Regions from separate parts of the Caldimonas thermodepolymerans genome, predicted to be linked through region 1. Evidence: predicted binding sites of a transcription regulator. Region 1 holds the regulator's gene; the other holds the start of a gene.
What was found. Region 1 encodes NrdR, which represses ribonucleotide reductase genes. Its sites were predicted from a motif close to CACNANATNTNGTG; they were not measured.
Positions count from the first base shown of each region.

Region 1 (14,806 bases):
TCACGATGGCCAGGTTCGGTGCGCGCTCGGCGACCACCTTGACCTTCATCGCGTCCGGCAGGGCGGCAAAGGCATGGGCGACATTCGCGCAGCCCATGCGGTCGGCGCCGCGCGGCCGGTTGGCCGCCTGCTCCACCCGCTGCAGGTAGGCGCGCCGGGTGGCCGCACTGCGCGCCCGGATGCGCTCGGTGACTTGGAGGACGGTGGGATGCATCTCGCAGGCGTCAGGTTTGTAACTATTCGATCGATTATTAGGTAACCCAGTTACATCGTCAAATCAACCGCGCACGCCGCCCCCTGGGCGCCGTGGTCATGTGACACCTGCGGTTGCGAGCCCGCCCGCCGCTTGCCAGCGCCTTGCCTGCGGGGTCATAGTGGACCTCTTGCCGTGCCGTCCTCACCTGCTGCCGTGTCGCAACTGCCTGCCCTGTCCTCCGATTTCGACGCGCTTGCCGTGCGCGACCCGCGTCCGCTGCTGGACCAGACCTTGCGCGGCTGGAACCCCGACGAGGATTTGTGGGTGTTCGGCTACGCCTCGCTGATCTGGCGCCCGGAGATCGCCCACGTCGAGCAGCGGCTGGCCGACGTGCGCGGCTATCACCGGGCGCTGAGGATGTGGTCGCGCGTCAACCGCGGCACGCCGGCCTGCCCCGGGCTCGTGTTTGCGCTGATGCCGGGCGGCGCCTGCCGCGGCATGGTGTTGCGCGTGCCGCGCGAACGCGCGCTGGCCGAACTGGTCAAGCTCTGGGACCGCGAGATGCCGACCGGGGTCTACGACCCGCGCTGGCTGCCCTGCCGCACCGCGCAGGGCACGGTGCGCGCGCTGGCCTTCACGCTGAGCCGGCGCAGCCCCAACTACACCGGCGAGCTGTCCGAGGCGCAGCTGCTGGCCATCCTGCGCGAGGCGCGCGGGCGCTACGGCACGACACTGGATTACGTGCTGCGCACCGATGCCTGCCTGCGCGAGCACGGCATCCGCGACCGCGCGATCGGCGCGCTGCTGGCGCTGGCGCGCGCGCACGGGCTGCTGGATCAGGACGCCGGCCCCTGCTGAGCCGTGGCCGGCGCCTCGTGCACCTGGCGCAGGCGCTCCAGGTCGTCCTGCGTGTCCAGGTCGAGCAGCACGCCGGGATCGTCGACCTCGACCGCGGCCGACGGATAGCGGGCGATCAGCCGGCGGGCGCCCTCGTCGCCGCTCAGCGTGGCCAGCTCGGAGAACAGCTCGCCCGAGAACGCCACCGGATGCCCGCGCCGCCCCTGGTGCTGCGCGTAGGCCACCGGGTGCTGCTGCAAGGCCGCAGCCACCGCGCGCAGCGTCGCGGGCTTGACCAGCGGCATGTCGCCCGGCAGGACCAGCCAGCCCGCGGCATCGCCGCGCGCACGCACGCCCGCGGCGATCGAATAGCCCATGCCGAGCTGCGGGTCGCCGCTGCCCACTTCGGGCAGCTCGACGATGTCCTGCGCGGCCACCCAGCCGTGCGCGACGTCGCGCAGCCCGCGCGTGGTCACGACCACCACGGGCAGCCGGCTGGACACCACCTGCGCGAGCGTCGTGCCCAGCACGGTGGAGTGCCCGAACGGTTGCGCGAGTTTGTGGTGCTGTCCGGCAAAGCGCGAGCCTGCTCCCGCGGCCAGGACGATCACCACCGGCACGGCAGTCATGAGGTCTTCCTGCGATCGCTGCGGTTGAACATCGTCTCGACCGGACCGGCGAGCGGCGCCGGCCCATGCCCACATGGGAACCCACCCGGACGGGACACGGAAGTGGGATTCGCACTTAAGGACTTGCCCACCCTGTCAAGTCGTACAGTGAGCTCGTCAGGGATTCCTATACTGGCATGCATGAATGACAAGATCGCCGACCTGCGCAAGAGCTACGAGCGCGCCGAGCTGGACGAGTCGGCCGCGCACCACGACCCGGTGGCCCAGTTCCGCCAGTGGTTCGACGAGGCGCTGGCCGCCCAGCTGCCCGAACCCAACGCGATGACCGTCGCCACGGTCGGGCCCGACGGACGCCCCTCGACCCGTGTCGTCCTGATCAAGGGCTTCGACGAGCGCGGCATCGTCTGGTACACGAACTACCACAGCCGCAAGGGCCGCGAGCTGGCCGCCAACCCCTATGCCGCGCTGCAGTTCCACTGGGTCGAGCTCGAACGCGTGGTGCGCATCGAGGGCCGCGTCGAGAAGGTCAGCGAGGCCGAGTCCGACGCCTACTACCGCTCCCGCCCGCTCGATTCGCGCCTGGGCGCCTGGGCCTCGCCGCAGAGCGAGGTGATCCCCTCGCGTGCGGTGCTGGTGGCCAACGCCGCGAAGTACGGCGCGAAGTTCGGCCTCAACCCGCCCCGCCCGCCGCACTGGGGCGGCTTCCGGCTGGTGCCGGACTGCTGGGAGTTCTGGCAGGGCCGCAAGTCGCGCCTGCACGACCGGCTGCGCTACCGGCTGCAGGACGGCCGCTGGATACGCGAACGCCTGGCCCCCTGAGCCCGCGGCCGGACGGCGAGCGCCCCGTCGCCCGGCATGCGGTCAATGCTGGTGGCGCATGCCGCAGTGCTTGCCGATCGCCAGCCCCTTGCAGGCCGCCTGCAGCTGCTGCTGGCAATCCTCCTCGGAGCGTCCCGACTCGAGGCAGCGCGCCGCCGCCTCGTGCGCGGCGGCCATGGCGCGGTGGCGCTTGATGTCCTTGCGCACATGCTCCGACACCGTCGCCCCGGCCTTGTCGGAATGCGCCGCCACCGGCATCGCGAGCGCCAGCGCCGCGCACCCCAGCGCGACCCACGTCTTCTTCATTCTTCTTCTCTCCACGTTCAAGGTTCCATCGACGCGGCCCCGGCAGGCGCCGGACGCCACGGCATCCAGCCTAGCAAGCCTGTCAAGACCGGCGCCCCTGGACGACGACCGGAACGGGCGGCCACCGATGCCGCCCGCGAGGCCTCAGGCGCGCCGCACCTTGTTCGCGAAGGTCTGGCGGAACTTCTCGACCTTGGGCGCGACCACGAACGCGCAATAGCCTTGCTGCGGGTGCTTCTCGAAGTAGTTCTGGTGGTAGTCCTCGGCCGGCCAGTACGAGCGCAGCGGCGCGATCTCGGTGACCACCGGGCGGTCGAACAGCTGCGCCGCCACGTGCGCGACCACGCCGCGGATGACGGTCTCCTGCTCCGGCGCATGGAAATAGATCGCCGAGCGGTACTGCGGCCCGACGTCGTTGCCCTGCCGGTCCGGCGTGGTGGGGTCGTGGATCACGAAGAAGATCTCCAGGATCTCGCGCAGGCTGATGCGCGACGGATCGAACTCCACCTTCACCACTTCCGCATGGCCGGTGGTGCCGGTGCAGACCTGTTCATAGGTCGGGTGGTCGACATGGCCGTTGGCATAGCCGGATTCCACGTCGAGCACGCCCTCGACGCGGTCGTACACCGCTTCCGTGCACCAGAAGCAGCCGCCGCCCAGGGTGATGGTTTCGGTCGTGCGTGCATGCGACATCGCCAGCTCCTTGCAGGACAAGAACGGGAAGCCCGCAGCTTACCCAAGCACGGCCCCCGCAGGTGTTTCCTGCACAATCGCGCCGATCGCGTCAGTCCCGGCCCAGGTGCGCCGGCCCGCCGCACCGTCTTCACTGCAGACCAGTCCGCTCCATGCTCGATACCCTGGCCTCGTTCAAACCCTTCCTCGCCGCCCTGCTGCTGCCGCCGGTGCCGCTGATGCTGCTGGTGCTCGTCGGCATCCGCGTGATGACGCGCCACCGCGGCTGGGGCTTCCTGGTCGTGCTGCTGGCACTCGGCAGCATGTGGCTGACCTCGACCCAGGGCTTCGCCGCCGTGCTGCAGACCTATGCGCTGCGCGCGCCGCGCCCGCTCGGGCCGATCGACCTGCAGGCACTGCGCGACGAGGTGCACGCGCTCCCCCGCGGCGAGGCGCCGGCGGTGGCCATCCTCGTGCTGGGCGGGGGCATGAAGCCGCGCGCGCCGGAATACGGCGTCTCCGACCTGTCCGGCGCCTCGCTCGAGCGGCTGCGCTACGGCGTGTGGCTGTCGCGGCAGACCGGTGCACCGCTGGGCTTCAGCGGCGGCCTCGGCTGGGCCCAGCAGGACGGCGAACACCCGGAAGCCCGCATCGCCTCGCGCATCGCGAAGGAGGAATACGGCGTCACGCTGCGCTGGATCGAGGAGCACTCGCGCGACACCCGCGAGAACGCCGGCCGCTCCGCGCCGCTGCTGCGCCAGTCCGGCGTGAAGAAGGTGCTGCTGGTCACGCACGCCTGGCACATGCGCCGCGCGGCCCGCGCATTCGGCGAAGCGCTGGGCAGCGACGTGGCCGTGGTGCCGGCCCCGATGGGCTACTTCAACCCGCGCCCCGACCGCCTGCTGGACTGGCTGCCCAGCACCGAGGGCATCGCGCAGAACCGCATCGCGCTGCGCGAGCTGCTGGGCTGGATCGCCGGCGCCTGAGCGCCGCAGCCGGTCCCAAATAGAAACCCCTCCAGACCATTGCAGCCTGAAGGGGTGCGTGGCTCACGCCACCTTCGGAGCTCCGGGCTTCACGGCGCGGGGCCCCTGTGCGCAGCGACTGCGCAAGTGGTAGGCCTGTATCGAACAGGCACCTCTAAGGTACCAAGCCCGCGCCTGGGGAGCAAGCGCAGCTTTCCAATGAGGGCAGGCGCCCTCATTGCCCGCGGCCATCGTCCATCAGCTGCGCGAACAGGCCGTCGACGCGCCGCTCGACCTCGACATCCATGCGGATCAGCCGGCCCCATTCGCGGTCCGTTTCGCCCGGCCACTTGTTGGTCGCATCCAGCCCCATCTTGCCACCCAGGCCCGACACGGGCGACGCGAAATCGAGGTAGTCGATCGGCGTGTTTTCGACCAGCGTGGTGTCGCGCACCGGATCGACCCGCGTCGTGATGGCCCAGATCACGTCCTGCCAGTCGCGGATGTTCACGTCGTCGTCGGTCACGACGATGAACTTCGTGTACATGAACTGCCGCAGGAAGCTCCACAGCCCGAACATCAGGCGCTTCGCATGACCGGGGTAGCTCTTGCGGATGCTGATGATGGCCATGCGGTAGCTGCAGCCCTCGGGCGGCAGGTAGAAGTCCACGATCTCCGGGAACTGCTTCTGCAGGATGGGCACGAACACCTCGTTGAGCGCCACGCCCAGCACCGCCGGCTCGTCGGGCGGCTTGCCGGTGTAGGTCGAGTGGTAGACCGGGTCCTGGCGCATCGTGATGCGCTGCACCTCGAACACCGGGAACCAGTCCTGCTCGTTGTAGTAGCCGGTGTGGTCGCCGTACGGCCCCTCCAGCGCGTGCAGGTAGCCACCCTTCTCCTTCAGCGGCACGCCGTGTTCCGAGGTCCCGGTGTAGCCCGGCGCAGCCGGCACGATGTGGCCCTCGAGCACGATCTCGGCGCTGGCCGGCACCTGCAGCTTGAGCTCGCCCTCGCCGACGCCCGAGGCCACCACCTCGGTCGGCCCGCCGCGCAGCAGCCCCGCGAACTGGTATTCGGACAATGTGTCCGGCACCGGCGTCACCGCGCCGAGGATGGTGGCCGGATCGGCGCCCAGCGCCACCGCGACCGGGAACGGCTGCCCCGGGTTGGCCAGCGCGAAGTCGCGGAAGTCCAGCGCCCCGCCGCGGTGGACCAGCCAGCGCATGATCAGCTGGCGACGACCGATGAGCTGCTGGCGATAGATGCCCAGGTTCTGCCGGCGCCGCGGACGCGCCACGCCCTGCGGCCCGCGCGTGATCACCAGGCCCCAGGTCACCAGCGGCGCGGCATCCTCCGGCCAGCAGTACTGGATGGGCAGGCGCGTGAGGTCCACGTCGCCGCCTTCCCACACCACCTCCTGGCAGGGCGCGCTGCGCCGCTGCACCGGCTTCATGGACCACAGCGCCTTGGCCATCTGCAGCAGCTTGCCGGCGTCCTTCAGGCCGCGGGGCGGCTCGGGTTCCTTGAGGTTGGCCAGCACCTGGCCGATCCGGCGCAGTTCGGAGACGTCATCGGCCCCCATGCCCAGCGCCACCCGCTGCGGCGTGCCGAACAGGTTGGCCAGCACCGGGAATTTGTAACCGATTGGCTGCTCGAACCACAGCGCCGGCCCGCCGGCCTTCAGCACGCGGTCAGCGAGCGCTGTCATTTCCAGCCGCGTGGAGACTGGTTCGTGCACCCGACTCAGCAGGCCCTGTTGCTCCAGCTGCGCCACGAAGTCACGCAGATCCCGATATTTCATTACCAAATCTCATTAGGCACAGCATTGAAATGCTTGACCGGTTATTTGCCGCATCCCTAGAATCCGCCAGTCCCCTTGCTTAGGGGATTACCCGCACCGGTCATCGGTGCGACGCTGCCTATCAAAGCCGCAGCCGGCGCGAGCCGCTTGGCTCGACGCCCGCATTCCAAGGACGCGGCGCATTATCGCCGTCGGGCATGAGCCACCCCACCAGCGCTCAGCATCGAACCCGACGGGAGGAAAGGAGTGACATGACAGCGTTCGATGGATGGCGCTCCCTGCAGAGCGCACGCGACGCGGCCATCAACTCGGCCTCGGTGTTCATCAAGGACGTCGGCCATGGCCTGCTGGAACTGAGCCACAACGGGCTGGCCTTCGTGGGCTTCCTGGTGCTGGCAGCCGCCGTGTTCGCCTTCGGCAAGCCCGAGCTGCGCCATGCGCTGGAGGTGCAGGCGCTGGGCTGGCTGCAGGCCCGCCACGAAGCGCGCGTGGCGTCCTCGCCCGACAGCTTCCTCGCCCACCTGGCCGACCCGAAGGCGATCACCCGCGCCACCGCGGCGGACCCGTCCGAGCTGTCCCAGCAGCAGGCCGCGATCACCCTGTGGCTGTCGCGCCGCTACCGGGTCGCCCCCGAGCCGCTGGCGCGGCTGGTGAAGGAAGCCTGGCACGTCGGCGAAGGCGCCGGAGTCGACCCGACGCTGATCCTGGCCATCATGGCGATCGAATCCGGCTTCAACCCGTTCGCGCAGAGCCCGGTCGGCGCGCAGGGGCTGATGCAGGTGATGACCCGCGTGCACAACGACAAGTACGAGCCCTTCGGCGGCACCCATGCCGCCTTCGATCCGGTCACCAACCTGCGCGTGGGCGTGAAGGTGCTGCGCGAATGCATCGCGCGCGCCGGCAGCCTGGAAGGCGGCCTGCGCCACTACGTCGGCGCGGCCAACCTGCCGGACGACGGCGGCTATGCCGCCAAGGTGCTGTCCGAGCAACAGCACCTGCGCAACGTGGCGGCCGGCCGCCACGTGCCCGTCATGGCGCCGCACACCATCCGCACCGTGCAGTCCAGTCCGGCCACGACCGCGCCGGCCACACCGCCGGCATCGGCCGAGCCGGCCGACGACAAGCTGACCCGCAGCGCCACGCAACAGGTCGCGCTGGCCGAGTGAGCCTGGCGCCGACGCCGACAAGGGGTCCCGCGCGGGCCCCTTTTTTCGTGATCCAGTACACTTCGCCGGTTGCACAACTGGCGATAAGGCCCCGGGACCGCCCCCTTGCGATCCCCGCGCGCCGAAGGTGGTGAACCACCGGGAAGTGCAGCCGGCGCCTCGCCGTTTCAGCCGTTCGCCTGGGCAGCCCTCTGTCGATCACGTCCGTTGCCATGCCGTTGGTGCGCGGCAGCTGTCGAGTAGAGGGACTTCTTGCCACGAAGAGGACTGCCAGTCATGTTTGACCGCTCCGTTTCCACCATTGCCAACGTCGATCCCGAACTCTGGGCTGCCATCCAGAAGGAAAACCAGCGCCAGGAAGACCACATCGAGCTGATCGCCTCGGAAAACTACGCCTCGCCGGCCGTGATGGCCGCGCAGGGCTCGCAGCTGACCAACAAGTACGCCGAGGGCTACCCCGGCAAGCGCTACTACGGCGGCTGCGAATACGTCGACATCGTCGAGCAGCTGGCGATCGACCGCGTGAAGGAACTGTTCGGCGCCGAGCACGCCAACGTCCAGCCCAACTCCGGCTCGCAGGCCAACCAGGGCGTGTTCTTCGGGCTGCTGCAGCCCGGCGACACCATCATGGGCATGAGCCTGGCCGAAGGCGGTCACCTGACCCACGGCATGCCGCTGAACATGAGCGGCAAGTGGTTCAAGGTCGTCAGCTACGGCCTGAACGAGAAGGAAGAGATCGACTACGACGCGATGGAGCGGCTGGCCCACGAGCACAAGCCCAAGCTGATCATCGCCGGCGCCTCGGCCTACAGCCTGCGCATCGACTTCGAACGCTTCGCCAAGGTGGCGAAGGCGGTCGGCGCCTACTTCATGGTCGACATGGCCCACTACGCCGGCCTGGTCGCCGCGGGCGTCTACCCCAACCCGGTGCCGTTCGCCGACGTGGTCACCTCGACCACCCACAAGAGCCTGCGCGGCCCGCGCGGCGGCATCATCCTGATGAAGGACCATGTCGCCAAGCAGATCAACAGCGCGATCTTCCCGGGCATCCAGGGTGGCCCGCTGATGCACGTGATCGCGGCCAAGGCCGTGGCCTTCAAGGAAGCGCTGTCGCCCGAGTTCAAGGCCTACCAGCAGCAGGTGGTGAAGAACGCCCAGGCCATGGCCGAGACGCTGATCGCGCGTGGCCTGCGCATCGTCAGCGGCCGCACCGAAAGCCACGTGATGCTGGTCGACCTGCGTCCCAAGGGCCTGACCGGCAAGGAAGCCGAGGCGGTGCTGGGCCGTGCCCACATCACCTGCAACAAGAACGGCATCCCGAACGACCCGCAGAAGCCGATGATCACCAGCGGCATCCGCCTGGGGTCGCCCGCGATGACGACGCGCGGCTTCAAGGAAGCCGAGGCCATCCAGACCGCACACCTGATCGCCGACGTGCTCGACAACCCGCACGACGAAGCGACCATCGAGACGGTGCGCGCCAAGGTGGCCGAGCTGACCCGGCGCTTCCCGGTCTACCGCTGAGCCCGAGGCCCTCGTCCCATGCGTTGCCCCTTCTGCGGCCACGAAGAAACCCAGGTCGTCGAGACCCGGGAATCGGACGAGGGCGACGTCATCCGGCGCCGGCGGCGCTGCCTGTCCTGCGACACCCGCTTCACCACCTACGAGCGGGCCGAGGTGACCATGCCGTCCGTCGTCAAGAAGGACGGCAGCCGCGCCGAGTTCGATCCGGCCAAGATGCGTGCCTCGATGATGCTGGCGCTGCGCAAGCGACCGGTCAGCCTGGAACAGGTCGACGCGGCCTTGCAGCGCATCGAGCAGAAGCTGCGTTCCAGCGGCATGCGCGAAGTGCAGAGCTCGAAGCTGGGCGAGCTCGTGATGCGCGAGCTCAAGAAGCTGGACAAGGTCGCCTACGTGCGCTTTGCGTCGGTCTACCGCAGCTTCGAGGACGTGGACGAGTTCAGCCGGCTGATCAAGGAGATCTGAAGCCGCTGGCCGCAGGCCGGCTCGGTGCGGCTGGCAGGCACATCGGGACGAACCGATGTGCCAGGCGGGATCCCTACTTCCAGCATTCGGCGACGGGTGCGCCACCGCTGGCCCCGCGCTGGCCGGTGCTGGTCAGCGTCAGGGTGCCGCAACGGTCATCGGCCATCCCGCCGGTCGGCACCGCCTGCAGGGTGTACGACGTCGCGGTCACGCTGGCCAGGCTGATCGCGTAGCTTTGCGTCCCGTTGGCGGGCGAGCGGCGCAGCGTCTCGGGCAGCGCCACTTCAGTCCCGTTGCGGGTCTCGTCGTAGCGGTCGTTGGCCGCATAGAAGCGGGCCATGAACTGCGCCGCCTCGAGCAACGTGGAGCGCGCCTCGGCACGCTGGCCGCGCCGCACGTACTCCCTGTAGTTCGGGTAGGCAATCGTGGCCAGGATACCCAGGATCACCACGACGATCATCAGTTCGATCAGCGTGAAGCCCCTGGCCCGACGGATCGCACGCTGCTTTGCGACATCACTCATAGAAACTCTCGATTCCTTCATTCGAACAGCTGGCGCCACCACCAACGCTGCGGCGGCGGGATCGGGATGCAGGTGGAGATGTTGCCCGCCGACGCGCCCGCCAGCACGGCCTGCTTGGTGCCGGGCGGGCACGGCGAAGGATTGTCCCCGCAGTCGCCCGACGGACAGGGGTTGGGACGCTCCCGCAGCACCACGTCGCGGCCGTCCCAGGTGGTCTGCGCGCCCGCGGCGACGGTGTCCCGCGAATCGATCACGCCGTCCCCGTTGGTGTCGAAGATCGGGATGGTCGGCATGGCACCGGTCAGCGGGTTGAGGACGAGGTTGTAGCCGACCCCGCTGTTGGCATCCTCGCACGGGTTGACCGTGCCCTCGGCCGACGGCGCCATGGTCTCGAACAGCGCATAGCCGAACAGGAACTGCGGCGACAGCAGGTTGCGCTGGCCGGCCACGATGGTCAACGGCAGGGACCAGCCACGGTGCGTGGTCCAGTCCAGCGGCGTCGTGGTCACCGTGTAGTAGGTCGAATCGCCGGAACCCGAGATCGTGTCCGCGTCGATGCTGTGGTCGACGATGCTCGAGCGGGTCGTGATCCGTTCGGCGCTGGACCAGACCCAGTTCTCGCCCGACTGCACCAGGATCTGCTGGTCCCACAGGCCGTACAGGCTCTGCTGCTGGGCGTTGGTCTGGTCCCCTTCCTCGTAGAGCTTGCCGGTGCCGACCAGCACCATGTAGCCCCCGCGCGGATGGCTGATCACCTGCGGCGTCGCCATGATCGGCTGGGGCGCACCGCCGGAATCGGTTGCGGTGAACAGCGGGGCGCCGCTGAACGCCACCCGCCATTGCGCCGAGGTCGTCGAAGTCAGGTCGAACTTCCAGACGTTGCCCTGCAGGTCGCCCGCGTAGGCACCGATCACCACCTGGTTGGCATCGCGGATCAGGCGCACGCCGCCCAGGCCGTTGTTGGTCGCGTTGCCGGCCTGGATGCTGCGGATCAGCTCGCCGGTGCGCAGGTTGACGATGAACAGGCGCGCCAGGCCGCTGGCGCTGTCCGGCCCGTTGCCGAACACCGCGGCCCACTCACCGTTCTTCATGCGGCCGACCTCGATCGGGGCCATCACATGGCCCAGCTCCGGATCGATGGTGGAGTCGAACTCCCACAGCACGCTGCCGGCGTTCATGCTGGTCGGGTTGGTCACGTCCAGCGCGTAGACCGCCCGCGCGCCCGCACCGGTGCTGCCGACCAGGACGTTGCGCCAGGAGCCGTTGAGGTAGGCATCGCTCTCGGTCTGCTGGCCATCGACGAAGTAGCGGTGCGTGTACGACGACGATGCGAGCGACGGCAGCGACGACAGCAGCGCGCGGGGGATGAACGCGAACACTTCCCGCCCGTCGGTGTCGCGGAACCCGTGCAGCATGCCGTCATTGGCACCGACGAAGATCACGCCGGTGCGGCTGCGCTTGGCATTGACGAAGGCCCGATAGGACTCACGCCCCGCCGTGCCTTCCGGCAGGTACTGGTACTGCATGTCCACCAGCCCGCCCACGTAGGTCGGCTGCGAGTTGACGATGTCGCCCAGCCGGGCCATGCGGCGGCGCAGCGTGATGCCGCCCTGCGTCGTGCCTTCCAGCGAGGTGTCGCCGCGCAGGTGGTTGACCCAGGCCGCGACCGCGTTCGCCCCCATCTCGGCCTTCATCTCTGTCGACATCGCATCCCAGGTGAAGGCCACCGCCTTCGCCCCGGTCGTGGCGCGGGTCCCGATGAAGATGTTCCGGCTCGCCGCAGCGGGCAGGCTGCTTTCGGCATCCCAGAGCTTCTCGAGCTGCTGCCCGTTGGCATCGAGCTCGTAGGCGGTCAGGTTGCCGGTCCAGGATCCGGTGCGGTAGGTCGGCACGTACTTGCGGTTGCCGGCCTGCAGCGTGGCGGCCGCGGCCGCCACGCCACCCTCGCTGGCCTCGCGCTCGGCGATCTCTTCCAGGATGCTGGTCAGGGCCGAGGCGAACTCCGCCGGATCGCGCGCGCTGAGGTAGCGCCCGCGGCTGTTGACGGCAGCGTGCCAGAGGTCGTCGACCGTGGTGGCATGGTTGTTCTGCACGGTCGGCCAGTTCAGCGTGCCGGCCTGGATGCGCGCCAGGTCATCCGGGTAGGCCAGCGTGCCGCCCACGCCCAGGCCGACGGTGAAGTTCACCATGTGCTGCCAGAACGCCGGGTTGCTCGCGTCGGGACGCACGCGGTTGGCCAGGTTCGGGTTGAGGTCGCGGTTCCAGTAGTACATCGCCAGGTCCGCCAGCGTGCCGCCGCCCGAGGCCTGGTAGGGACGCGAGGGCGTGTACTGGTAGCTTGCCCCGCCGGGCCCGGTGATCACCGGGCCGTTGGAGTTGTCGAAGTCGCCCTGGCGCGCTGTGTCACGTGCACCGCCGGTTTCGTTGGCGTAGCCGTCGGTCATCAGGATGTGGTAGGCCTTGCGGCACTCCAGCTGCGCGGACGTGTCGTTGGTGCCCGGCGTGTTGCCCCAGGGGCCGCGCGCATCGGTCCAGGAGTAGTACTGCCCGACGTCGTCCATGGCACGCTTCAGCGGCGTACCGGAGTCGCTCCAGCCCTGGCCGTGCAGCCAGTTGAAGAACTGCTCGCGGTCGTTGCCGATGAAGCGCCGCACCCCCCGCTCGATCGTGCCGGTGCTGCGCCCGTCGATGTTGGTCTGATCCTTGTTGATCCGGCCGTAGCCGACCCGCAGCCCTGAGTCGGGATCCAGCGTCGCGAACGCCTGCGTGCTGGCGCCGATCGCGAGGTACTGGCGCGTCCGGTAGTAGGTGAACCAGTTGGCGAAGTTCTGGTATTCCTGCTCCTGCGTGCAGGTGGCGACGTTGCCGACCACGGTGCAGTCGGTGCGCCCCGGCCCGCGGGTGAAGGTGGTCGAGTCCATGATGCGGACCCGTGTGAAGTTCGCGTGGTTGTTGGGGGCACCGTTCAGCACGTAGTACGTCGCCGGCGCGTACTTCTCCCTCCCCGAGTCCATCGTGTTGCAGGTCCAGCTGGTGCGGTTGGCGCTGTCGTTCACCGACGTCGGGTTGGCCGTCCGGCTGGTGTTGGAGCGGCACCAGACGACGTTCGAGGGGGCCTCGATCTCGCCGATCAGGTTGACCGCCAGCCCGTTGTTGATGGCGTTCTCCCGCTCCGTGTCAGTGCCCACCGGGGGACGGTCGGTCGGATAGATCCATGCCGCCGCAGGGTTGGAGTTCTCGAACTGGGTCCCGTCGGACCGGTACCACGGTTGGTAGCGGATCTCGGGGTTGTAGTAGAGCGTGTTGTACGCGGGGGACCGCATCCGCGCCGAGATCAGGTCGTTGGTCCGTGTCGGGATGACCTGCGGCTCGTACCTGGTGTTGCCCGACAGCACCCGTGCCCGACGATCCTGGTGATGGAAGGTCATGCGGTACCTGTTCTCGGTGCTGCTGGGCAACGTCGAGTCGGGCATGGACTGCCACTGCATCGAGCCGGAATCGTCCAGCGTGTAGACCAGGTTGGGATGCGCCGGGTTGGTGGTACGCGTCAGGAACGGCATCTGGGCGGGCGCCGACCAGGCCGGGACCGCCTGCATGCCGGCCAGCACGGCCGCCAGTACGAATGCGCTGCGGCGTCGGGCAGCGCGGCGGGCAATGGAAATCGGAGCGTCCATGTCAGTCATCCTTTGCGTGACCATCGGTCCTGCGATACGGTGGATTTCGTGCATCGCGCAGTGCTCACAGGATCGCGCGCAGCGCCGATTGCACCGTCACCTGTGCGCCCGAGACGGGTCGCCCGTCTCCGTCCCGACGGAAGTCCGGGCTGTAGCCGCGGGCCGTGATGCGGAAGATGAACACGTACTCTTCGCCATCCTCCAGGCGATCCCTGATGCGCTTGGCGTTCGGCGGCACGTTCTCGGCGGGGAAGGCTTCCGCATAGCTCATGCGCTTGACCATGCACTGCGGCGTCACGGCATAGTTGATGTTCGAGCCGAGCACGCTGGCCGGCACCGAGTTGGCCGTATCCCAGTTGCTCTCGGTGCGCCATTCGTCGTCGGTCCCGCCCTCGATGACGGAAATGGCGGCGTAGTTGCCTGCCGCGACCTGGCTCTCGCAGTAGCGCAACGCCAGCTCCGCGGCCTCCAGGGCCAATGCCTGGGCCCGCATGTTCTGGCTGACCAGGTCACCGAACAGCGAAGTGCGGATCGCCACAGACGAGCTGATGCCGATCACGACCAGCAGGATCAGTGCGATCACGAGCACCACGCCGCGGGACTGCGCGCGGCGCGGTCCTCGGTGCCGGCGCCTGGCGCCCCCGGAACTTGCCCTTTGCATCGTCATGGCGGCCTCTGTCATCACGGAGCGGAAACGGAAGTGCGATTGCGCAGGCTGATGGTCGTGACCATCGCGCGGCGGATGCGACGGTCCGCCTGGGAGGTCGTGTTGCCGTCGCAATCGATGTACGGCGTGTTGGGCTCGTCGGCTGCACCGTCTTCGGTGCGCATCAGCAGGCAGACGCGGATGCTGGTGACCGCACACCACGAGTTGGCCGGGGTCGACCCGGAAGCGCAGCTGGCAATGCTGTCCGCGTTCAGGTACCGGACGGTACGCCCGCCATAGGCCGGGGGATCGAAGACCACCGGATCGTCCGACAGGGTCCCCTGAGCCGCGATGCCGTACTGGATGCGCATCGCTTCGACGTTGTCGACCAGCGCCTCCGGCCCGCCGCCACCGTTGCCGCGGCAGTACAGCGCCGGATTGCCGGTGCTCGGGCTCTGCGCGATGTAGAAGCGGTTGTCCACCCACCCGTCGGCCGGGATGCCGGCGGACGCGCCCAGGCAGTCGGTCGGCGTGATCCCCGGCTGGCGACCGTCGTAGCGCACCGCGATCGCGTCGTTGCCGGCGC
Region 1 covers NZ_CP064338.1:2,694,669-2,709,474, forward strand. Annotated here, with positions in the region: gene edd (phosphogluconate dehydratase) at 1-214, opposite strand, end outside; gene IS481_RS12695 (gamma-glutamylcyclotransferase) at 410-1,054, shown strand; gene IS481_RS12700 (nucleotidyltransferase family protein) at 1,033-1,662, opposite strand; gene pdxH (pyridoxamine 5'-phosphate oxidase) at 1,843-2,481, shown strand; gene IS481_RS12710 (hypothetical protein) at 2,524-2,787, opposite strand; gene msrA (peptide-methionine (S)-S-oxide reductase MsrA) at 2,932-3,480, opposite strand; gene IS481_RS12720 (YdcF family protein) at 3,633-4,445, shown strand; gene ubiD (4-hydroxy-3-polyprenylbenzoate decarboxylase) at 4,660-6,225, opposite strand; gene IS481_RS12730 (lytic transglycosylase domain-containing protein) at 6,477-7,391, shown strand; ZMP/ZTP riboswitch at 7,455-7,583, shown strand; gene glyA (serine hydroxymethyltransferase) at 7,668-8,915, shown strand; gene nrdR (transcriptional regulator NrdR) at 8,934-9,377, shown strand; gene IS481_RS12745 (type IV pilin protein) at 9,451-9,900, opposite strand; gene IS481_RS12750 (pilus assembly protein) at 9,918-13,574, opposite strand; gene IS481_RS12755 (pilus assembly PilX family protein) at 13,639-14,157, opposite strand; gene IS481_RS12760 (PilW family protein) at 14,256-14,806, opposite strand, start outside.

Region 2 (14,806 bases), 400 kb from region 1:
CCTGCGCGTCGCGTCAATCCCAGGACAACGCGCCACCGGACTGGTACTCGATGACGCGGGTCTCGAAGAAATTGCGTTCCTTCTTCAGGTCAATCATCTCGCTCATCCACGGGAACGGGTTCTCCTCGTTCGGGAAGAGCGGCTCCAGGCCGATCTGCGTCGCGCGCCGGTTCGCGATGTAGCGCAGATAGCCCTTGAACATCGAAGCGTTCAGCCCCAGCACGCCGCGCGGCATGGTGTCCTCGGCGTAGCGGTACTCCAGCTCGACCGCCTTGAGGAACAGCGCCTTGATCTCGGCCCGGAACTCCGGCGTCCACAGGTGCGGGTTCTCGAGCTTGATCTGGTTGATCAGGTCGATGCCGAAGTTGCAGTGCATCGACTCGTCGCGCAGGATGTACTGGTACTGCTCGGCCGCGCCCGTCATCTTGTTCTGGCGCCCCAGCGCCAGGATCTGGGTGAAGCCGACGTAGAAGAACAGGCCCTCCATCAGGCAGGCGAAGACGATCAGCGACTTCAGCAGCGTCTGGTCGTTCTCCGGCGTGCCGGTGTGGAAGTCCGGGTGCATGATCGCGTCGATGAACGGGATCAGGAACTCGTCCTTGTCCCGGATCGACGGGATCTCGTGGTAGGCGTTGAAGATCTCGGACTCGTCCAGGCCCAGCGACTCGACGATGTACTGGTAGGCGTGGGTGTGGATCGCCTCCTCGAAGGCCTGGCGCAGCAGGAACTGGCGGCATTCGGGGGCGGTGATGTGCCGGTAGGTGCCCAGCACGATGTTGTTGGCCGCCAGCGAGTCGGCGGTCACGAAGAAACCGAGGTTGCGCTTGACGATGCGGCGCTCGTCCTCGGTCAGGCCGTTCGGGTCCTTCCACAGCGCGATGTCGCGAGACATGTTGATCTCTTGCGGCATCCAGTGGTTGGCGCAGGTGGCGAGGTACTTCTCCCAGGCCCACTTGTACTTGAACGGCACCAGCTGGTTGACGTCGGTCTGGCCGTTGATGATGCGCTTGTCCGCGACGTTGACGCGGCGCGTGCTGGTCGACTGCACGCTGTGCGAGGCCACGGGCGCGGCTGCACCACCGAAGGCGGAGACGGCGGGCTGGAGTTGCAGTTGGGGGTCAGCGAACGCTGCAGCGGAGGAAGCAACGGACACCGATTGTTGGGGCGACGCTGGCATGGCCCGCGCGGCACTGGAGGGGTTCGGCGCGGTGCTCGTCGTGCGATCAGTCGAGGGATGGAATTCTTCTTCCCAAACCAACATGGTGGACTTCCTATGGGGGCGAATTATGAGATTGTTGCGTCAAAACACCAAGCACTTCTTGACATCCGGACGATGAACTTGTTGCGGTGTCGCATCGCTGTCATCGCGTCGGGGACGTGCCTGTCGTGGTCCGGCGCAGCGCGGTGCCGCACGCGCAGGTGCGGCACCTTGGCTGCGCTGGATCACGCGATCACTGGCAGGCCTCGCAGGTCGGGTCGTCGATCGCGCAGAACTTGATGTCGGTGGCCGGCACGTTGTCGGCCGCGGCAGCCATCTGCGCCTGCGCCGCCTGGGCCGCGGCGTCGAGCGCCGAGACGCCCCCCTGCGACGGCACCGCGTTGAGCTGGCCGGAGGACTTCACGGTCGACTTCTCCGCATGGGTCGCGCCGATGGTGCGCAGGTAGTAGGTGGTCTTCAGGCCACGCAGCCAGGCGAGCTTGTAGGTCTCGTCGAGCTTGCGGCCCGAGGCGCCGGCCATGTAGATGTTGAGCGACTGGGCCTGGTCGATCCACTTCTGGCGACGCGCCGCGGCCTCGACCAGCCACACCGGCTCGATCTCGAAGGCGGTGGCGTACAGCTGCTTCAGGTCCTCGGGCACGCGGTCGATGCGGCGCAGCGAACCGTCGAAGTGCTTCAGGTCCATGACCATCACGTCGTCCCACAGGCCCAGCTTCTTCAGGTCACGCACCAGGTATTCGTTGATGACCGTGAACTCGCCGGACAGGTTGGACTTGACCGACAGGTTGCCGAAGCAGGGCTCGATGGACGCGTCGACGCCGACGATGTTGGAGATGGTCGCCGTCGGTGCGATCGCCACGCAGTTGGAGTTGCGCATGCCGTGCTGGCGGATGCGCTCGCGCAGCGCGTCCCAGTCCATCGTGCGGGAGCGGTCGACCTCGACGTAGCCGCCGCGCTGCTCGGCCAGCAGGTCGATCGAGTCGATCGGCAGGATGCCGCGGTCCCACAGCGAGCCCTTGTAGCTGGAGTAGCGGCCGCGCTCCTCGGCCAGCTCGGTCGAGGCCCAGTAGGCGTAGTAGCAGACGGCTTCCATCGAGCGGTCGGCGAACTCCACCGCCTCCTGGCTGGCGTAGGGGATGCGCAGCTGGTACAGGGCGTCCTGGAAGGCCATCACGCCCAGGCCGACCGGGCGGTGGCGCAGGTTGGAGTCGCGCGCCTTCTTGACCGCGTAGTAGTTGATGTCGATGACGTTGTCGAGCATGCGCATCGCGGTGCGCACGGTCTTCTTCAGCTTCTCGTGGTCGATGCCGCCGTCCTTGAGGTGGCGCGCCAGGTTGACCGAGCCCAGGTTGCACACCGCGATCTCGTTGTCGCTGGTATTGAGCGTGATCTCGGTGCACAGGTTGCTGCTGTGCACCACGCCGACATGCTGCTGGGGCGAGCGCACGTTGCAGGCATCCTTGAAGGTGATCCAGGGATGCCCGGTCTCGAACAGCATCGTCAGCATCTTGCGCCACAGGTCGACGGCGCGCACCTTCTTGTACAGCTTGATCTCGCCGCGCGCGACCTTCTCCTCGTAGCGGACGTAGGCCTCCTCGAACTCCTTGCCGAACTTGTCGTGCAGGTCCGGGCAGGTCGAGGGCGAGAACAGCGTCCACTCGCCGTTTTCCATCACCCGCTTCATGAACAGGTCCGGGATCCAGTTGGCCGTGTTCATGTCGTGGGTGCGACGGCGGTCGTCGCCGGTGTTCTTGCGCAGCTCCAGGAACTCCTCGACGTCCAGGTGCCAGCTCTCCAGGTAGGCGCAGACCGCGCCCTTGCGCTTGCCGCCCTGGTTGACCGCCACCGCGGTGTCGTTGACCACCTTCAGGAACGGCACGACGCCCTGGCTCTTGCCGTTGGTGCCCTTGATGTGGCTGCCCAGCGCGCGCACGCGGGTCCAGTCGTTGCCCAGGCCGCCGGCGAACTTCGACAGCAGCGCGTTCTCCTTGATCGCCTCGTAGATGCCGTCCAGGTCGTCCGGCACGGTGGTCAGGTAGCAGCTCGACAGCTGCGAGCGGCGCGTGCCGGAGTTGAACAGCGTCGGCGTCGAGGACATGAAGTCGAAGCTGGACAGCACTTCATAGAACTCGATCGCGCGCGCCTCGCGCTCGATCTCGTTGAGCGCCAGGCCCATCGCGACGCGCATGAAGAAGGCCTGCGGCAGCTCGATGCGGGTGCCGTCGACGTGCAGGAAGTAGCGGTCGTACAGGGTCTGCAGGCCCAGGTAGTCGAACTGCAGGTCGCGGTCGGCCTTCAGCGCCGCGCCCAGCTGCTTCAGGTCGAACTGCAGCAGCTTCTCGTCGAGCAGCTCGGCCTCGACGCCCTTCTTGACGAACTGCGGGAAGTACTCGGCGTAGCGCTCGTGCATCTCGGCGTGGGTGACCTCCTCGCCCAGCACCTCCTTGCGGATCGTGTGCAGCAGCAGGCGGGCGGTGACGCGGGTGTAGCCGGGGTCCTTCTCGATCAGCGTGCGCGCGGCCAGGATGGCGGCCTTGTGCACCTCGTCCATCGGCACGCCGTCGTACAGGTTGCGCTTGGTCTCGGCCAGGATGGGCTCGGGGCGCACGTCCTCGCCCAGGCCCTCGCAGGCGGAGTTGACCAGGGCCTGCAGCTTGCCCATGTCCAGCGGCACGCGCTGGCCGCCGTCGATCACGTGCAGCACCGGCTCCTGCGCCGCGGCTTCCTGCTGGGTGCCCTGCTGGCGGGCGCGCTCCTGCGCGCGGCGCTCGCGGTACAGCACGTAGGCGCGCGCGACCTCGTGGTGGCCGCCGCGCATCAGCGCCAGCTCGACGTGGTCCTGGACGTCCTCGATGTGGAACGTGCCGCCGTTCGGGCGCGAGCGCAGCAGCGCACGCACCACGGTCTCGGTCAGCCCGTCGACCGTCTCGCGCACGCTGGCCGAGGCCGCCCCCTGCGTGCCGTGCACGGCGAGGAAGGCCTTCATCAGGGCCACCGCGATCTTGTTCGGCTCGAAGGCCACCACCGCACCGTTGCGACGAATGATCTGGTAGCCCGCGTAGGCCGAGGCGGCGGCTACCGCCGGACGGGGAGTCCCCGGGACGCTGCCCGCAGCTTGCGGATCGACGCTGGTGCTGATGGTCTGCATGTGTTCCCTTCCTTGTTGTTCAAGCTCGATCGAAAAAACGAAACCCTCAACGCAGCGACCCCGGCACCGGGGCGTGCAGTTGCGTCGAGGGTGGAGTGTTCGGGTGCATGGCCCCCGCTGCCGTGACCGTGCCGGGCACGGCGGAGGCGGCTTCGCGCCAAGGACCGCGGCATTCGCACACGGATGGCTCGGCGTTTTTGCGAGGGCGCGAGGATACCATGACGGGACACTATATCTAGCGCCCCGCCCGACTTCAAGCGCTACCTCTAGCGTCCGGACCAACCCGAAGAAGGATTGACGCGAGCCCGTTTTTTTGCATGCGAGGCCGGCACCAGGAGAGTGCGATGCGCCGTCTGCACGCATCAGTGCTGGCAGTGGCAGGCACATCCCGCATCAGCGTTGGGCTGGCGCGGCGATTTGCCCGCCCAGGCCGCTTCGCTGCTGGAGTTCTCACGCCGCCCCCCGTGCCGCGTTTGCGCGCGCCTCGCGCAACTCGCCTCACGAAGAGGCGCTCACGCCCCGGGAAAATACCGATCGGGCCACTGTGTCATGCGCGCGATCAGCGCCCAGTCGAACCCTGGACCGGGGTCCTGCTTGCGGCCCGGCGCGACATGCTCGTGGCCTGCGACGTGCTCGATCGGGTAGCGCCGCTTCAGCGCATGCAGCAGGCGCGCGAGCACCTGGTACTGCGCCGGCTCGAAGCGCCCGCCCTCCAGGCCCTCGAGCTCGATGCCGATCGAGTAGTCGTTGCAGTTCTCGCGGCCGCCAAAGCACGAGCGCCCCGCATGCCAGGCGCGGTCGTCGCAGGAGACGAACTGCAGCAGCTCGCCGTCGCGGCGGATCACGAAGTGCGCCGAGACCTCCAGGCCACGGATCTGCTGGAAGTACGGGTGCGCGTCCCAGTCCAGCGTGTTGGTGAACAGCTGCTCGATGTGCGGACCGCCGTAGACGCCGGGCGGCAGGCTGATCGAGTGCACCACCACCAGGTCGATGCGCGTGCCCGGCGGACGCGGGCCGAAGTTGGGCGAGGCGATGTGGCGCGCCGCAGCGTACCAGCCGTCACGCCAGCCGTCCGGGCTGCCCGCGGTGATGGTCATTCAGTGGTCGTCGGATTCGACCGCCACGCCGTGCTCGGCCACCATCACGCCCAGGCGCGCCATGCGGTAGCGCATCTGGCGCAGCGACAGCCCGAGGCTCGCGCCGGCAGCGGTGCGGTTGTAGCGGTGCCGCTCGAGCGCGCGGATCAGGATGTCGCGCTCGACCTCGTCGAGGTAGGCCGCCAGGTCGCTGGGCAAGGGGGCCTGCGAGGCCGGCGGCACGGCGCCCGCCCCGCGCGCGGCCGGCAGCTCTACACCGCCGGTCACGAGGGGCGCGTCGGCCTCCTGCAGCGCCGTTTCGTTGAGCACCGCGTCGGGCAGCTCGAGGTCGGGCTGGTCGATCCACTCGCCTCCGGACAGGGCCACCGCACGGTGCAGCAGGTTCTCCAGCTCGCGGATGTTGCCGGGGAAGGGATAGCGCGCCAGGTGCGCCAGCGCGGCCGGCGTCAGGCGCGGCGGCGGCCAGACCTCGGCGTCCTGCGCGATGCGCTCGAGCACGCGCTCGCAGATCAGCGGCAGGTCCTCCAGCCGCTCGCGCAGCGCCGGCACGCGGATCTGGATCACGTTGAGGCGGTAGTACAGGTCCTGGCGGAAACGGCCGGCCTGCACCTCGGCGGCAAGGTCCTTGTGGGTGGCGCTGACGATGCGCACGTCGATCGGCGTCTCGGCGACCGCGCCGACCGGGCGCACCGCCCGCTCCTGGATCACGCGCAGCAGCTTGGACTGCATCGACAGCGGCAGGTCGCCGATCTCGTCGAGGAACAGCGTGCCGCCGCGCGCGGCCTGGAAGAAGCCTTCGCGGTCCTCGTTGGCGCCGGTGAAGGCCCCCTTGCGGTAGCCGAAGAACTCGGCCTCCAGCAGCTGCTCGGGGATGGCGCCGCAGTTGACCGCGATGAACGGCTGGCCACGGCGCGCGCTGACTTCGTGGATCGAGCGCGCGACCAGCTCCTTGCCGGTGCCCGATTCGCCCTGCACCAGCACCGGCGCCATGCTGCGCGCGACCTTCTCGATCAGGCTGCGCACCTGCTGCATCGCCGGCGACATGCCGGCCATGCGCTCCATCGCGCCGGACGCGCCGGTCACCAGCACCGCCGGGGCGGTCACGCGCACGCTGCCGCGCGTGTGCGGCGCAGCCGGCACCGCCGAGCTGGCCGCCGCCCCCGAGGCCGGCACCGCGCTGGGCCGACCAAGCGCCGAGGCGACCACGGTGCGGAACTGCTTCAGGTCCACCGGCTTGGTGAGGTAGTCATAGGCCCCCGCCTTCAGCGCCTCGACCGCGTTCTCGGGCGAACCGAAGGCGGTGATCATGATGGTCTTCTCGCGGCGGCCGGCCTCCTCGAGCCGGCGCAGCAGGTCCAGCCCCGTGCCGTCGGGCAGCCGCATGTCGGTGATGACGGCGCTGTAGGTGCGGTCCTTCAGGCGGGCCCAGGCATCCTCGACCGTGGCGGCCGCCTCGACGTCATAGCCCTCGCGCAGCAGCGTCAGCTCGTACAGGGTGCGCAGGTCAGGTTCGTCGTCGACCACCAGCAGGCTGTAGTGAGAGGCAGATGTCATCGCGTCAGGTTGAGACTGGCGGAAGGTACGTCTTGGGGACCGAGCGGCACGACCCGCATGACCAAGTAGAACTCGTTGCGCGCCGTGTACTGCGCGCTGCGCAGCCGGTAGTCGATCGTCGCGCCGTAGCGCTCGCACAACTCCTTGCAAATATACAGGCCCAACCCCGTGCCCCGACTGCGCGTCGAGAAGAAAGGCTCGAATAAGTAACGCTCCACGTCGGGAGGAATGGGGGGGCCGTCGCTGCAGACGCTCAGCGTCAGCACCTCCGGCTCGGCCACCAGCCGCACCTCGACGCTGCCCGGCCGCTTGGAGGCGTGCCGGTAGCCGTTGTCAAGCAGGTTGATCAGCACCCGCCGCAGGTGGTCGGGGTCGAAGGCCGCGCCGACCGGCGCCAGCGGCAGGTCGACCCGCAGGGCGCTGCGCTCGTCCAGCGGCAGGCGTGCCGTGCGGGCCCATTCGCTGCAGGTGCTGGCCACCAGCGCCGTAACGTCGACGGGCTGCACCTGCACCGGCGGCCCGCCGGGCGCCACCTCCATCACGTCGTCGACGATGCGCTTGAGGCGCTCGACGTTGTCGGCCACCATCTGCGACAGCTGGCGCTGCGCCGGCGTGGTGAGGTCCTCGGCCAGCAGCGCGTTGGCCTGAGCGATCGCCGACAGGGGGTTGCGGATCTCGTGCGCGATGCCGGCCGAGATGCGCCCCATCGCGGCGAGCTTCTCCTGGCGGGTGCGCGCCTGCACGTCGCGCAGGTCCTCGAGGAAGAGCACGCACAGCTCCTCCGAGGCCTGCGGCTGGCGTCGCTTCGTGAAGCGCAGGCGCACCCGCAGCCCGCGGCTGTGGCCGGACGGGAACGGCAGGTGCACTTCCAGCCCGGTCTCCGGCGAGCTGCCGCTCTTGAACGACTGCATCACCACCGCCGCCAGCGGCTGCCAGGCCGGATCGCCGTGGAGCTGGAACGGCGGCGCGGGCACCAGGCCTTCTTCGGCCAGCAGCCGGCGCGCGGCCGGGTTGGCGACCCGCACGCGCCCGCGCCGGTCGACCACCAGCACGCCGTCCTGCATCTCCTCGATCACCAGCCGGTTGAGCTGGGCCTGCTGGCGCGCCAGCTCCATGCTGCCGCGCGCAGCCAGCTCCTCGCGCGCCAGGCGGCTGGCCAGCTCGCCGGCCAGCAGCGCGATCACGAAGAAGCCGCTGCCGACCAGCCCGGCCTGCATGTACAGCATCGAGAAGTTGCCGTCCGCGGCACGCCACCAGGCATCGCCCAGCAGCAGCAGGGTGATGGCCGCGGCCACCGACAGCGCCGCGCCGCGCGAGGTCAGCACGCCGGCCATCAGCACCGGCAGCACCAGCAGCGGCAGGTAGTTGATGTTGCCGGTCGAGCCGAACAGGTGCAGCAGCCCGAACGCGGCCACGTCCAGCCCGACGGTGGACAGCCATTGCCCGCGCCGCAGCCGGTGCACCGGGCGGCCCTGCCGGCCCTCGGCGGCGTGGCGGCCCAGCCACCATGCCACCAGCGTGGCCAGTGCATAGGCCGCGCTCGCCGCCAGCACCCAGGAGGGGCCGGGCGAGCCTGCGCCGATCAGGTGGGAGGCGGCCTGGGCGCCGAGCAGCAGCAGGCCCACGGCCACCCGCGCGCCCAGGAAGGCCCGGTAGATGCGCTGGAACGACGGCTGGGTCGTCGCGCCGAGCAGGCGGCGGGCCTGCCGGGTCAGGAAGCGCGAGTCCTGCGACTCGGCGGCGCGCCAGCCCGACGGACGCGACCTCCCGCGCCCGCCGGCGGCCTCGTCGTCGATCTGCGTGTCCTGGCTGACGCCCAGCGCGGCGAACCAGGACTCCTCGCTCGGATGGGCCGCCTCGGCGCCTGCGGGGGAAGGGCGACGTGCCATGGAGCAGGATCAGCGGTGGGCGGCGCGGTGCGCCTCGCAGCAGTAGTGTCCGCCCGGCCCGCTCAAGGCCTCGTCCTGCGGCAGGTGCACGCCGCAGTGCGCGCAGGCGACCATCGGGCGCACCTGACGGCCGGCGGCCGACGCACCCCCGCGCGATGTGTTGCCGGCACTGCGCGCCACGCGCGGCCGGCCGGCCCACCACAGCACCAGCACCACCACCAGCAGCAAGACCAGGTACTTCACCATCGCATCCCCGCCCGCCTCACGCGACCGTGCGGCCCAGCAACACTTCCATCACGAACCGCGAGCCCACGTAGGCCAGCAGCAGCAGCGCCGCCCCGGCGTAGACCCAGCGGGTGGCCCGGCGCCCGCGCCAGCCGAAGGCGCGGCGGCCGGCCAGCAGCGCCGCGAACACGGCCCAGGCCAGCACCGAGAAGATCGTCTTGTGGTTCCAGCGCCAGGGATCGGCGTACGCGATCCCGAGCAGCAGCGCCGCCGACAGCACGGCAAACCCGGCCGCGACGAAGCGGAAGGTGAGCTTTTCCAGGCGCAGCACCGGCATGCCCACCGGCGCTTCGGGCGCGCCGCGTCGCTCGCGCATCTGCCGCTCGGCGCGGCTCAGCAGCGCCGCGTGCAGCACCGCCGCACCGAACAGGCCGTACGAGGCAATGCCCAGCACCCAGTGCAGCGGCATCCAGGCGCCATCGACGTTCGGCCGCATCTCGCCGGGAAAGAACAGTGTCGCGACCACCGCGGTCAGCCCCAGCACCGCGAGCGCGCGGTGCACGCCGGGCAGCGGCACGAAGCGGCTCTCGATCGCGTAGACCGCCAGCACCAGCCACAGCGTCGTCGACAGCGCCGGCGCGAAGCCGAAGCGCGCGCCCGGCTGCGGCGCGCCGATGCCGGCACCGTCCAGCACCAGCGCCAGCCCGTGCGCGACCCAGCCGCCGATCAGCGTCCAGCGCAGCAGCCGGGCGGTGTGCTCGCTCTGCAGCAGCGCGACGCCGTAGCCGACCAGCGCCGCCAGGCTGGCGGCCACGGTCATGGCGGACTGGAGTTGCAAGGCGGCCCAGGGCCCGGAAGCTAGAATCATTCATACAGTGTACTTTCGCGGCCCGCCGTTCTGGCGGGCCGGCCCTCCCCGATCCACAGGCTCCACCCCATGGCCTCTACCCTTTCCGATCGCCTGTCGCGGCTGGTCAAGCAGATGCGCGGCCAGGCCCGCATCACCGAGAGCAACGTGCAGGACATGCTGCGCGAGGTGCGCATGGCGCTGCTCGAAGCCGACGTCGCCCTGCCCGTGGTGCGCGACTTCATCGCCCGGGTCAAGGAGAAGGCGCTCGGCCAGGAAGTGGTGGGCTCGCTGTCGCCCGGCCAGGCGCTGGTCGGCGTGGTGCACCGCGAGCTCGCCGCGACGATGGGCGAAGGCGTGTCCGACCTCAACCTGGCGACCCAGCCGCCGGCGGTGATCCTGATGGCCGGCCTGCAGGGCGCGGGCAAGACCACGACCACCGCCAAGCTCGCCAAGCACCTGATCGAGAAGCGCAAGAAGAAGGTGCTGACGGTCTCGGCCGACGTGTACCGGCCGGCCGCCATCGAGCAGCTGAAGACGGTCACGAAGCAGGCCGGCGCCGAATGGTTCCCGTCCAGCCCGAACGACAAGCCGGTCGACATCGCGCTGGCCGCGCTCGACCACGCACGGCGCCACTACTTCGACGTGCTGCTGGTCGACACCGCCGGCCGGCTGGCGATCGACGAGGCGATGATGGCCGAGATCCGCGATCTGCACGCCGCGCTCAAGCCGGTCGAGACCCTGTTCGTGGTCGACGCGATGCAGGGCCAGGACGCGGTCAACACGGCCAAGGCCTTCAAGGACGCCCTGCCGCTGACCGGCGTGGTGCTGACCAAGCTCGACGGCGATGCGCGCGGCGGCGCGGCGCTGTCGGTGCGCGCCATCACCGGTGCGCCGATCAAGTTCGCCGGCGTCTCCGAGAAGATCGACGGCCTGGAGGTGTTCGACGCCGAACGCCACGCCGGCCGCGTGCTCGGCATGGGCGACATCGTCGCGCTGGTCGAGGAAGTCCAGAAGGGCGTGGACCTGAAGGCGGCCGAGAAGCTCGCACAGAAGGTCAAGTCCGGCGAGGGCTTCGACCTCAACGACTTCCTCGCGCAGATCTCGCAGATGAAGAAGATGGGCGGCCTGGCCGGCCTGCTCGACAAGCTGCCGACCCAGGTGGCCGCCAAGGCGGGGCAGGCCGACATGGACCGCGCCGAGCGCGACATCCGCCGCATGGAAGGCATCATCAACTCGATGACGCCGCTGGAGCGCCGCAAGCCCGAGCTGATCAAGGCCAGCCGCAAGCGCCGCATCGCCGCCGGCGCCGGCGTGCAGGTGCAGGAGGTCAACCGCCTGCTCAACCAGTTCGAGCAGATGCAGGCGATGATGAAGAAGATGAAGGGCGGCGGCCTGATGAAGATGATGAAGCGCATGGGCGGCCTGAAGGGCCTGCCTGGCCTCGGGCGGTAACGGTTTGTTAGCCGCGCCCGGCGTCCTGTGCAGGAATGGGCACTTCGCCGTCCTCGCCTGCAGGTTCACGAGTTGACCCGACCGGGAGGGGCCGCTAAGGTCCCGCTCAAGTCGGAACACTCGTCTGCAATGGAACCCGTATTCATCCTGCTCGCACTGGCCGTGCTCGTCGTGGCCCTGTGCTGGTGGTGGCTGCGCCGCAGCGCCGCGACCCCGAACGCGCACCCCGGCAAGCGCAGCCTCGAACACCTGGACACGCTGATGGCGTGGACCCCGGAGCCCACCCGCATCCTCACCTCGACCGAACGGCAGGCCTACATGGTGCTGCGCCGGGCCCTGCCCGACCATGTCATCTTCGCCCAGGTGCCGCTGGCGCGTTTCCTCAAGGTGCCGACCCGGCATTCGTACAGCGAGTGGGTGCGCCGCGTCGGCCAGCTGTGTGCCGACTTCGTCGTCTGCGACAACGCGTCCCAGGTGATCGCGGTCGTCGAGGTGCGCGCGCCCGAAGGCCAGGAGAAGGAACGCACGCTCAGGCGCCAGGCGCGCATGGACCGCGTGCTGCAGGCCGCGGGACTGCCCCTGCATGTCTGGCGCGAGAACCAGATCCCGTCGGCCACCGCGGCGCGGCTGGCGCTGCTGGAGCACATGGCCGAGGACGCGCAGGACACCGGGCTGGACGACACCCGTCCCGAGGCCGCCAACGGAGCCTCGCGCGTCGATTCGAACTTCCCGATCATCAACGGCGTGCGCGAGCGGCGCGAGGAGCCGCCGCCGTCGACCTGGTTCGACGACCTCGATTCGGGCCCGATGCCGCTCGGCCCGGCCCCGACCAGCCGGCCGCATTGACCCGCCCGCGCACGCGACGGCCTGCTGCCCCGCGCAGCGGCCTGCCGGGCCGTCAGTCCAGCAGCGCCTGCGCGAACTCGCGCGCGTTGAAGGTCTGCAGGTCCTCGAGCTTCTCGCCCACGCCGATGAAGTACACCGGCACCGGGCGCTCGCGCGCGATCGCCGCGAGCACGCCGCCCTTGGCGGTGCCGTCCAGCTTGGTGACGATCAGGCCGGTCAGCTGCAGCGCGTCGTCGAAGGCCTTGACCTGGGCCAGCGCGTTCTGGCCGGTGTTGCCGTCGACCACCAGCAGCACCTCGTGCGGTGCGGTCTCGTCGGCCTTGGCGATCACGCGGCGGATCTTCTTCAGCTCCTCCATCAGGTGCAGCTGCGTCGGCAGCCGCCCGGCGGTGTCGGCGATCACGACGTCGCAGCCGCGCGCACGGCCGGCCGTCACCGCGTCATAGGTCACCGCGGCCGGGTCGCCGCCTTCCTGGCTGACGATCTCGACCTGGTTGCGGTCGGCCCACACCGCGAGCTGCTCGCGCGCCGCGGCACGGAAGGTGTCGGCCGCAGCCAGCAGCACCTTCTGGTTCGATTCGGCCAGGTGGCGCGTGAGCTTGCCGATGCTGGTGGTCTTGCCCGCGCCGTTGACGCCCACGACCATCATCACGGTCGGCGTGTACCGGCCCACGACCAGCGGCTTCTCGAGCGGCTTGAGCAGGTCGGTCACTGCATCGACCAGCAGCGCCTTGACGGCCGCCGCGTCGGTGGCCTTGCTTTCCTTGACCCGGCGCTTGAGGTCGGCAAGCAGGTGCTCGGTCGCCTTCACGCCGGCGTCGGCCATCAGCAGCGCGGCCTCGAGCTCCTCGTACAGCGCGTCGTCGATGCGCGCGCCGACGAACACCTGGGTGATGCTCGAGCCGGTGCGGCGCAGGCCCTGCTTGAGCTTGTCCAGCCACGAGCGGCGCTCGGGCGCGGGCTCGGCCGGCGCCGCCGCTACCGCGGGAGCCGGCGCCGCGGGCTCGACCGGCGCCTGGGGCGCGGGGGCGGCCGGCGCTTCGACAGGGGCAGGTGCAGGGGCAGGCGCGGAGGCCGGCGGGGGGGATTTTTTCTTGAAGAAACTGAACATGGGTGCCTTGAGTCGTGCCGTCGATTCTAAGAAACCGGGCTGCCCCTGCCGCGCCTGCCTACAATCGACGCCCTGCACGTCCCGAGCATGGCCACCCGATCCCCTCGTTCCTCCCCGCCGCGTGAAGTGCGCATCATTGGCGGGCAGTGGAAGCGCACCAAGCTGCCCGTCGCGGACAAGCCGGGACTGCGGCCCACGCTCGACCGGGTGCGCGAGACGCTGTTCAACTGGCTCGGCCAGGACCTCGCCGGCTGGCGCTGCCTGGATGCGTTCGCCGGCACCGGGGCGCTGGGTTTCGAGGCGGCCTCGCGCGGCGCGACGGAGGTGGTGCTGCTCGAGCAGGATGCGATGCTCGTCGCGCAGCTGCATGCCCTGAAGCAGCGCCTGCGTGCCGATGCGGTGCAGGTCGTGCGCGGCGACGCGCTCGCGTGGATGCGGCGCGTCCCCGAGGCCCGCTTCGACCTGGTGCTGCTCGATCCCCCGTTTGCCGCCGGCCTGTTCGAGGCCGCGCTGCGCGAAGCGGCGCGCCTCGTCGTCCCCGACGGCTACGTCTACCTGGAAGCCGACGCCCCGCCCGAGGCCGCGCTGCTGGAGGCGCTGGGCCTGCAGGTGCACCGCAGCGGCCGCGCCGGCACGGTGCACTTCCACCTGCTGCGCCCGGTCGCGGGCCGATAAACTGCCCCCTGCCTGCAATGGAGACCCTTCGATGACCTCTGCCCCCCAGGCCCGCGTGGCGATCTACCCCGGCACGTTCGACCCCATGACGCTGGGCCATGAAGACCTGATGCGGCGCGCCAGCACGCTGTTCGACCGCCTCATCGTCGCCGTGGCCGCCGGCCACCACAAGCGCACGATGTTCACGCTGGACGAGCGGCTGGACATCGCCCGCGAGGTCGCCCGGCCCTACGCCAACGTCGAGGTGATGGCCTTCCGCGGCCTGCTGCGCGACTTTGTCGTCGGCCAGGGCGCCAAGGTGGTGGTGCGCGGCCTGCGCGCGGTCAGCGACTTCGAATACGAGTTCCAGATGGCCGGCATGAACCGCCAGCTCATGCCCGACGTCGAGACGGTGTTCCTGACGCCCTCGGACCAGTACCAGTTCGTCTCGGGCACCTTCGTGCGCGAAATTGCCATGCTTGGCGGTGATGTCTCCAAGTTCGTGGCACCCTCGGTGCTCAAGCGACTGCAGGATCGCGTCAAGCAAGGCAGCTGAGGACCCACGCCATGGCCCTGATGATCACGGACGAGTGCATCAATTGCGACGTCTGCGAGCCCGAATGCCCGAACCAGGCCATCTCGATGGGCCCGGAGATCTACGTGATCGACCCGACGCGCTGCACCGAATGCGTGGGCCACTTCGACGAGCCGCAATGCGTGCAGGTGTGCCCGGTCGAGTGCATCCCGGTCAATCCGGCGCA
Region 2 covers NZ_CP064338.1:3,089,766-3,104,571, forward strand. Annotated here, with positions in the region: gene IS481_RS14555 (ribonucleotide-diphosphate reductase subunit beta) at 14-1,261, opposite strand; gene IS481_RS14560 (ribonucleoside-diphosphate reductase subunit alpha) at 1,452-4,367, opposite strand; gene ampD (1,6-anhydro-N-acetylmuramyl-L-alanine amidase AmpD) at 4,880-5,464, opposite strand; gene IS481_RS14570 (sigma-54-dependent transcriptional regulator) at 5,465-7,018, opposite strand; gene IS481_RS14575 (sensor histidine kinase) at 7,015-8,907, opposite strand; gene IS481_RS14580 (PP0621 family protein) at 8,917-9,150, opposite strand; gene IS481_RS14585 (cytochrome C assembly family protein) at 9,170-9,952, opposite strand; gene ffh (signal recognition particle protein) at 10,070-11,434, shown strand; gene IS481_RS14595 (DUF2726 domain-containing protein) at 11,564-12,280, shown strand; gene ftsY (signal recognition particle-docking protein FtsY) at 12,333-13,391, opposite strand; gene rsmD (16S rRNA (guanine(966)-N(2))-methyltransferase RsmD) at 13,479-14,066, shown strand; gene coaD (pantetheine-phosphate adenylyltransferase) at 14,098-14,601, shown strand; gene IS481_RS14615 (YfhL family 4Fe-4S dicluster ferredoxin) at 14,613-14,806, shown strand, end outside.
Region 2: a site for NrdR is predicted at 4,595-4,608, ahead of IS481_RS14560 (ribonucleoside-diphosphate reductase subunit alpha). Genes of this name have one in related genera too.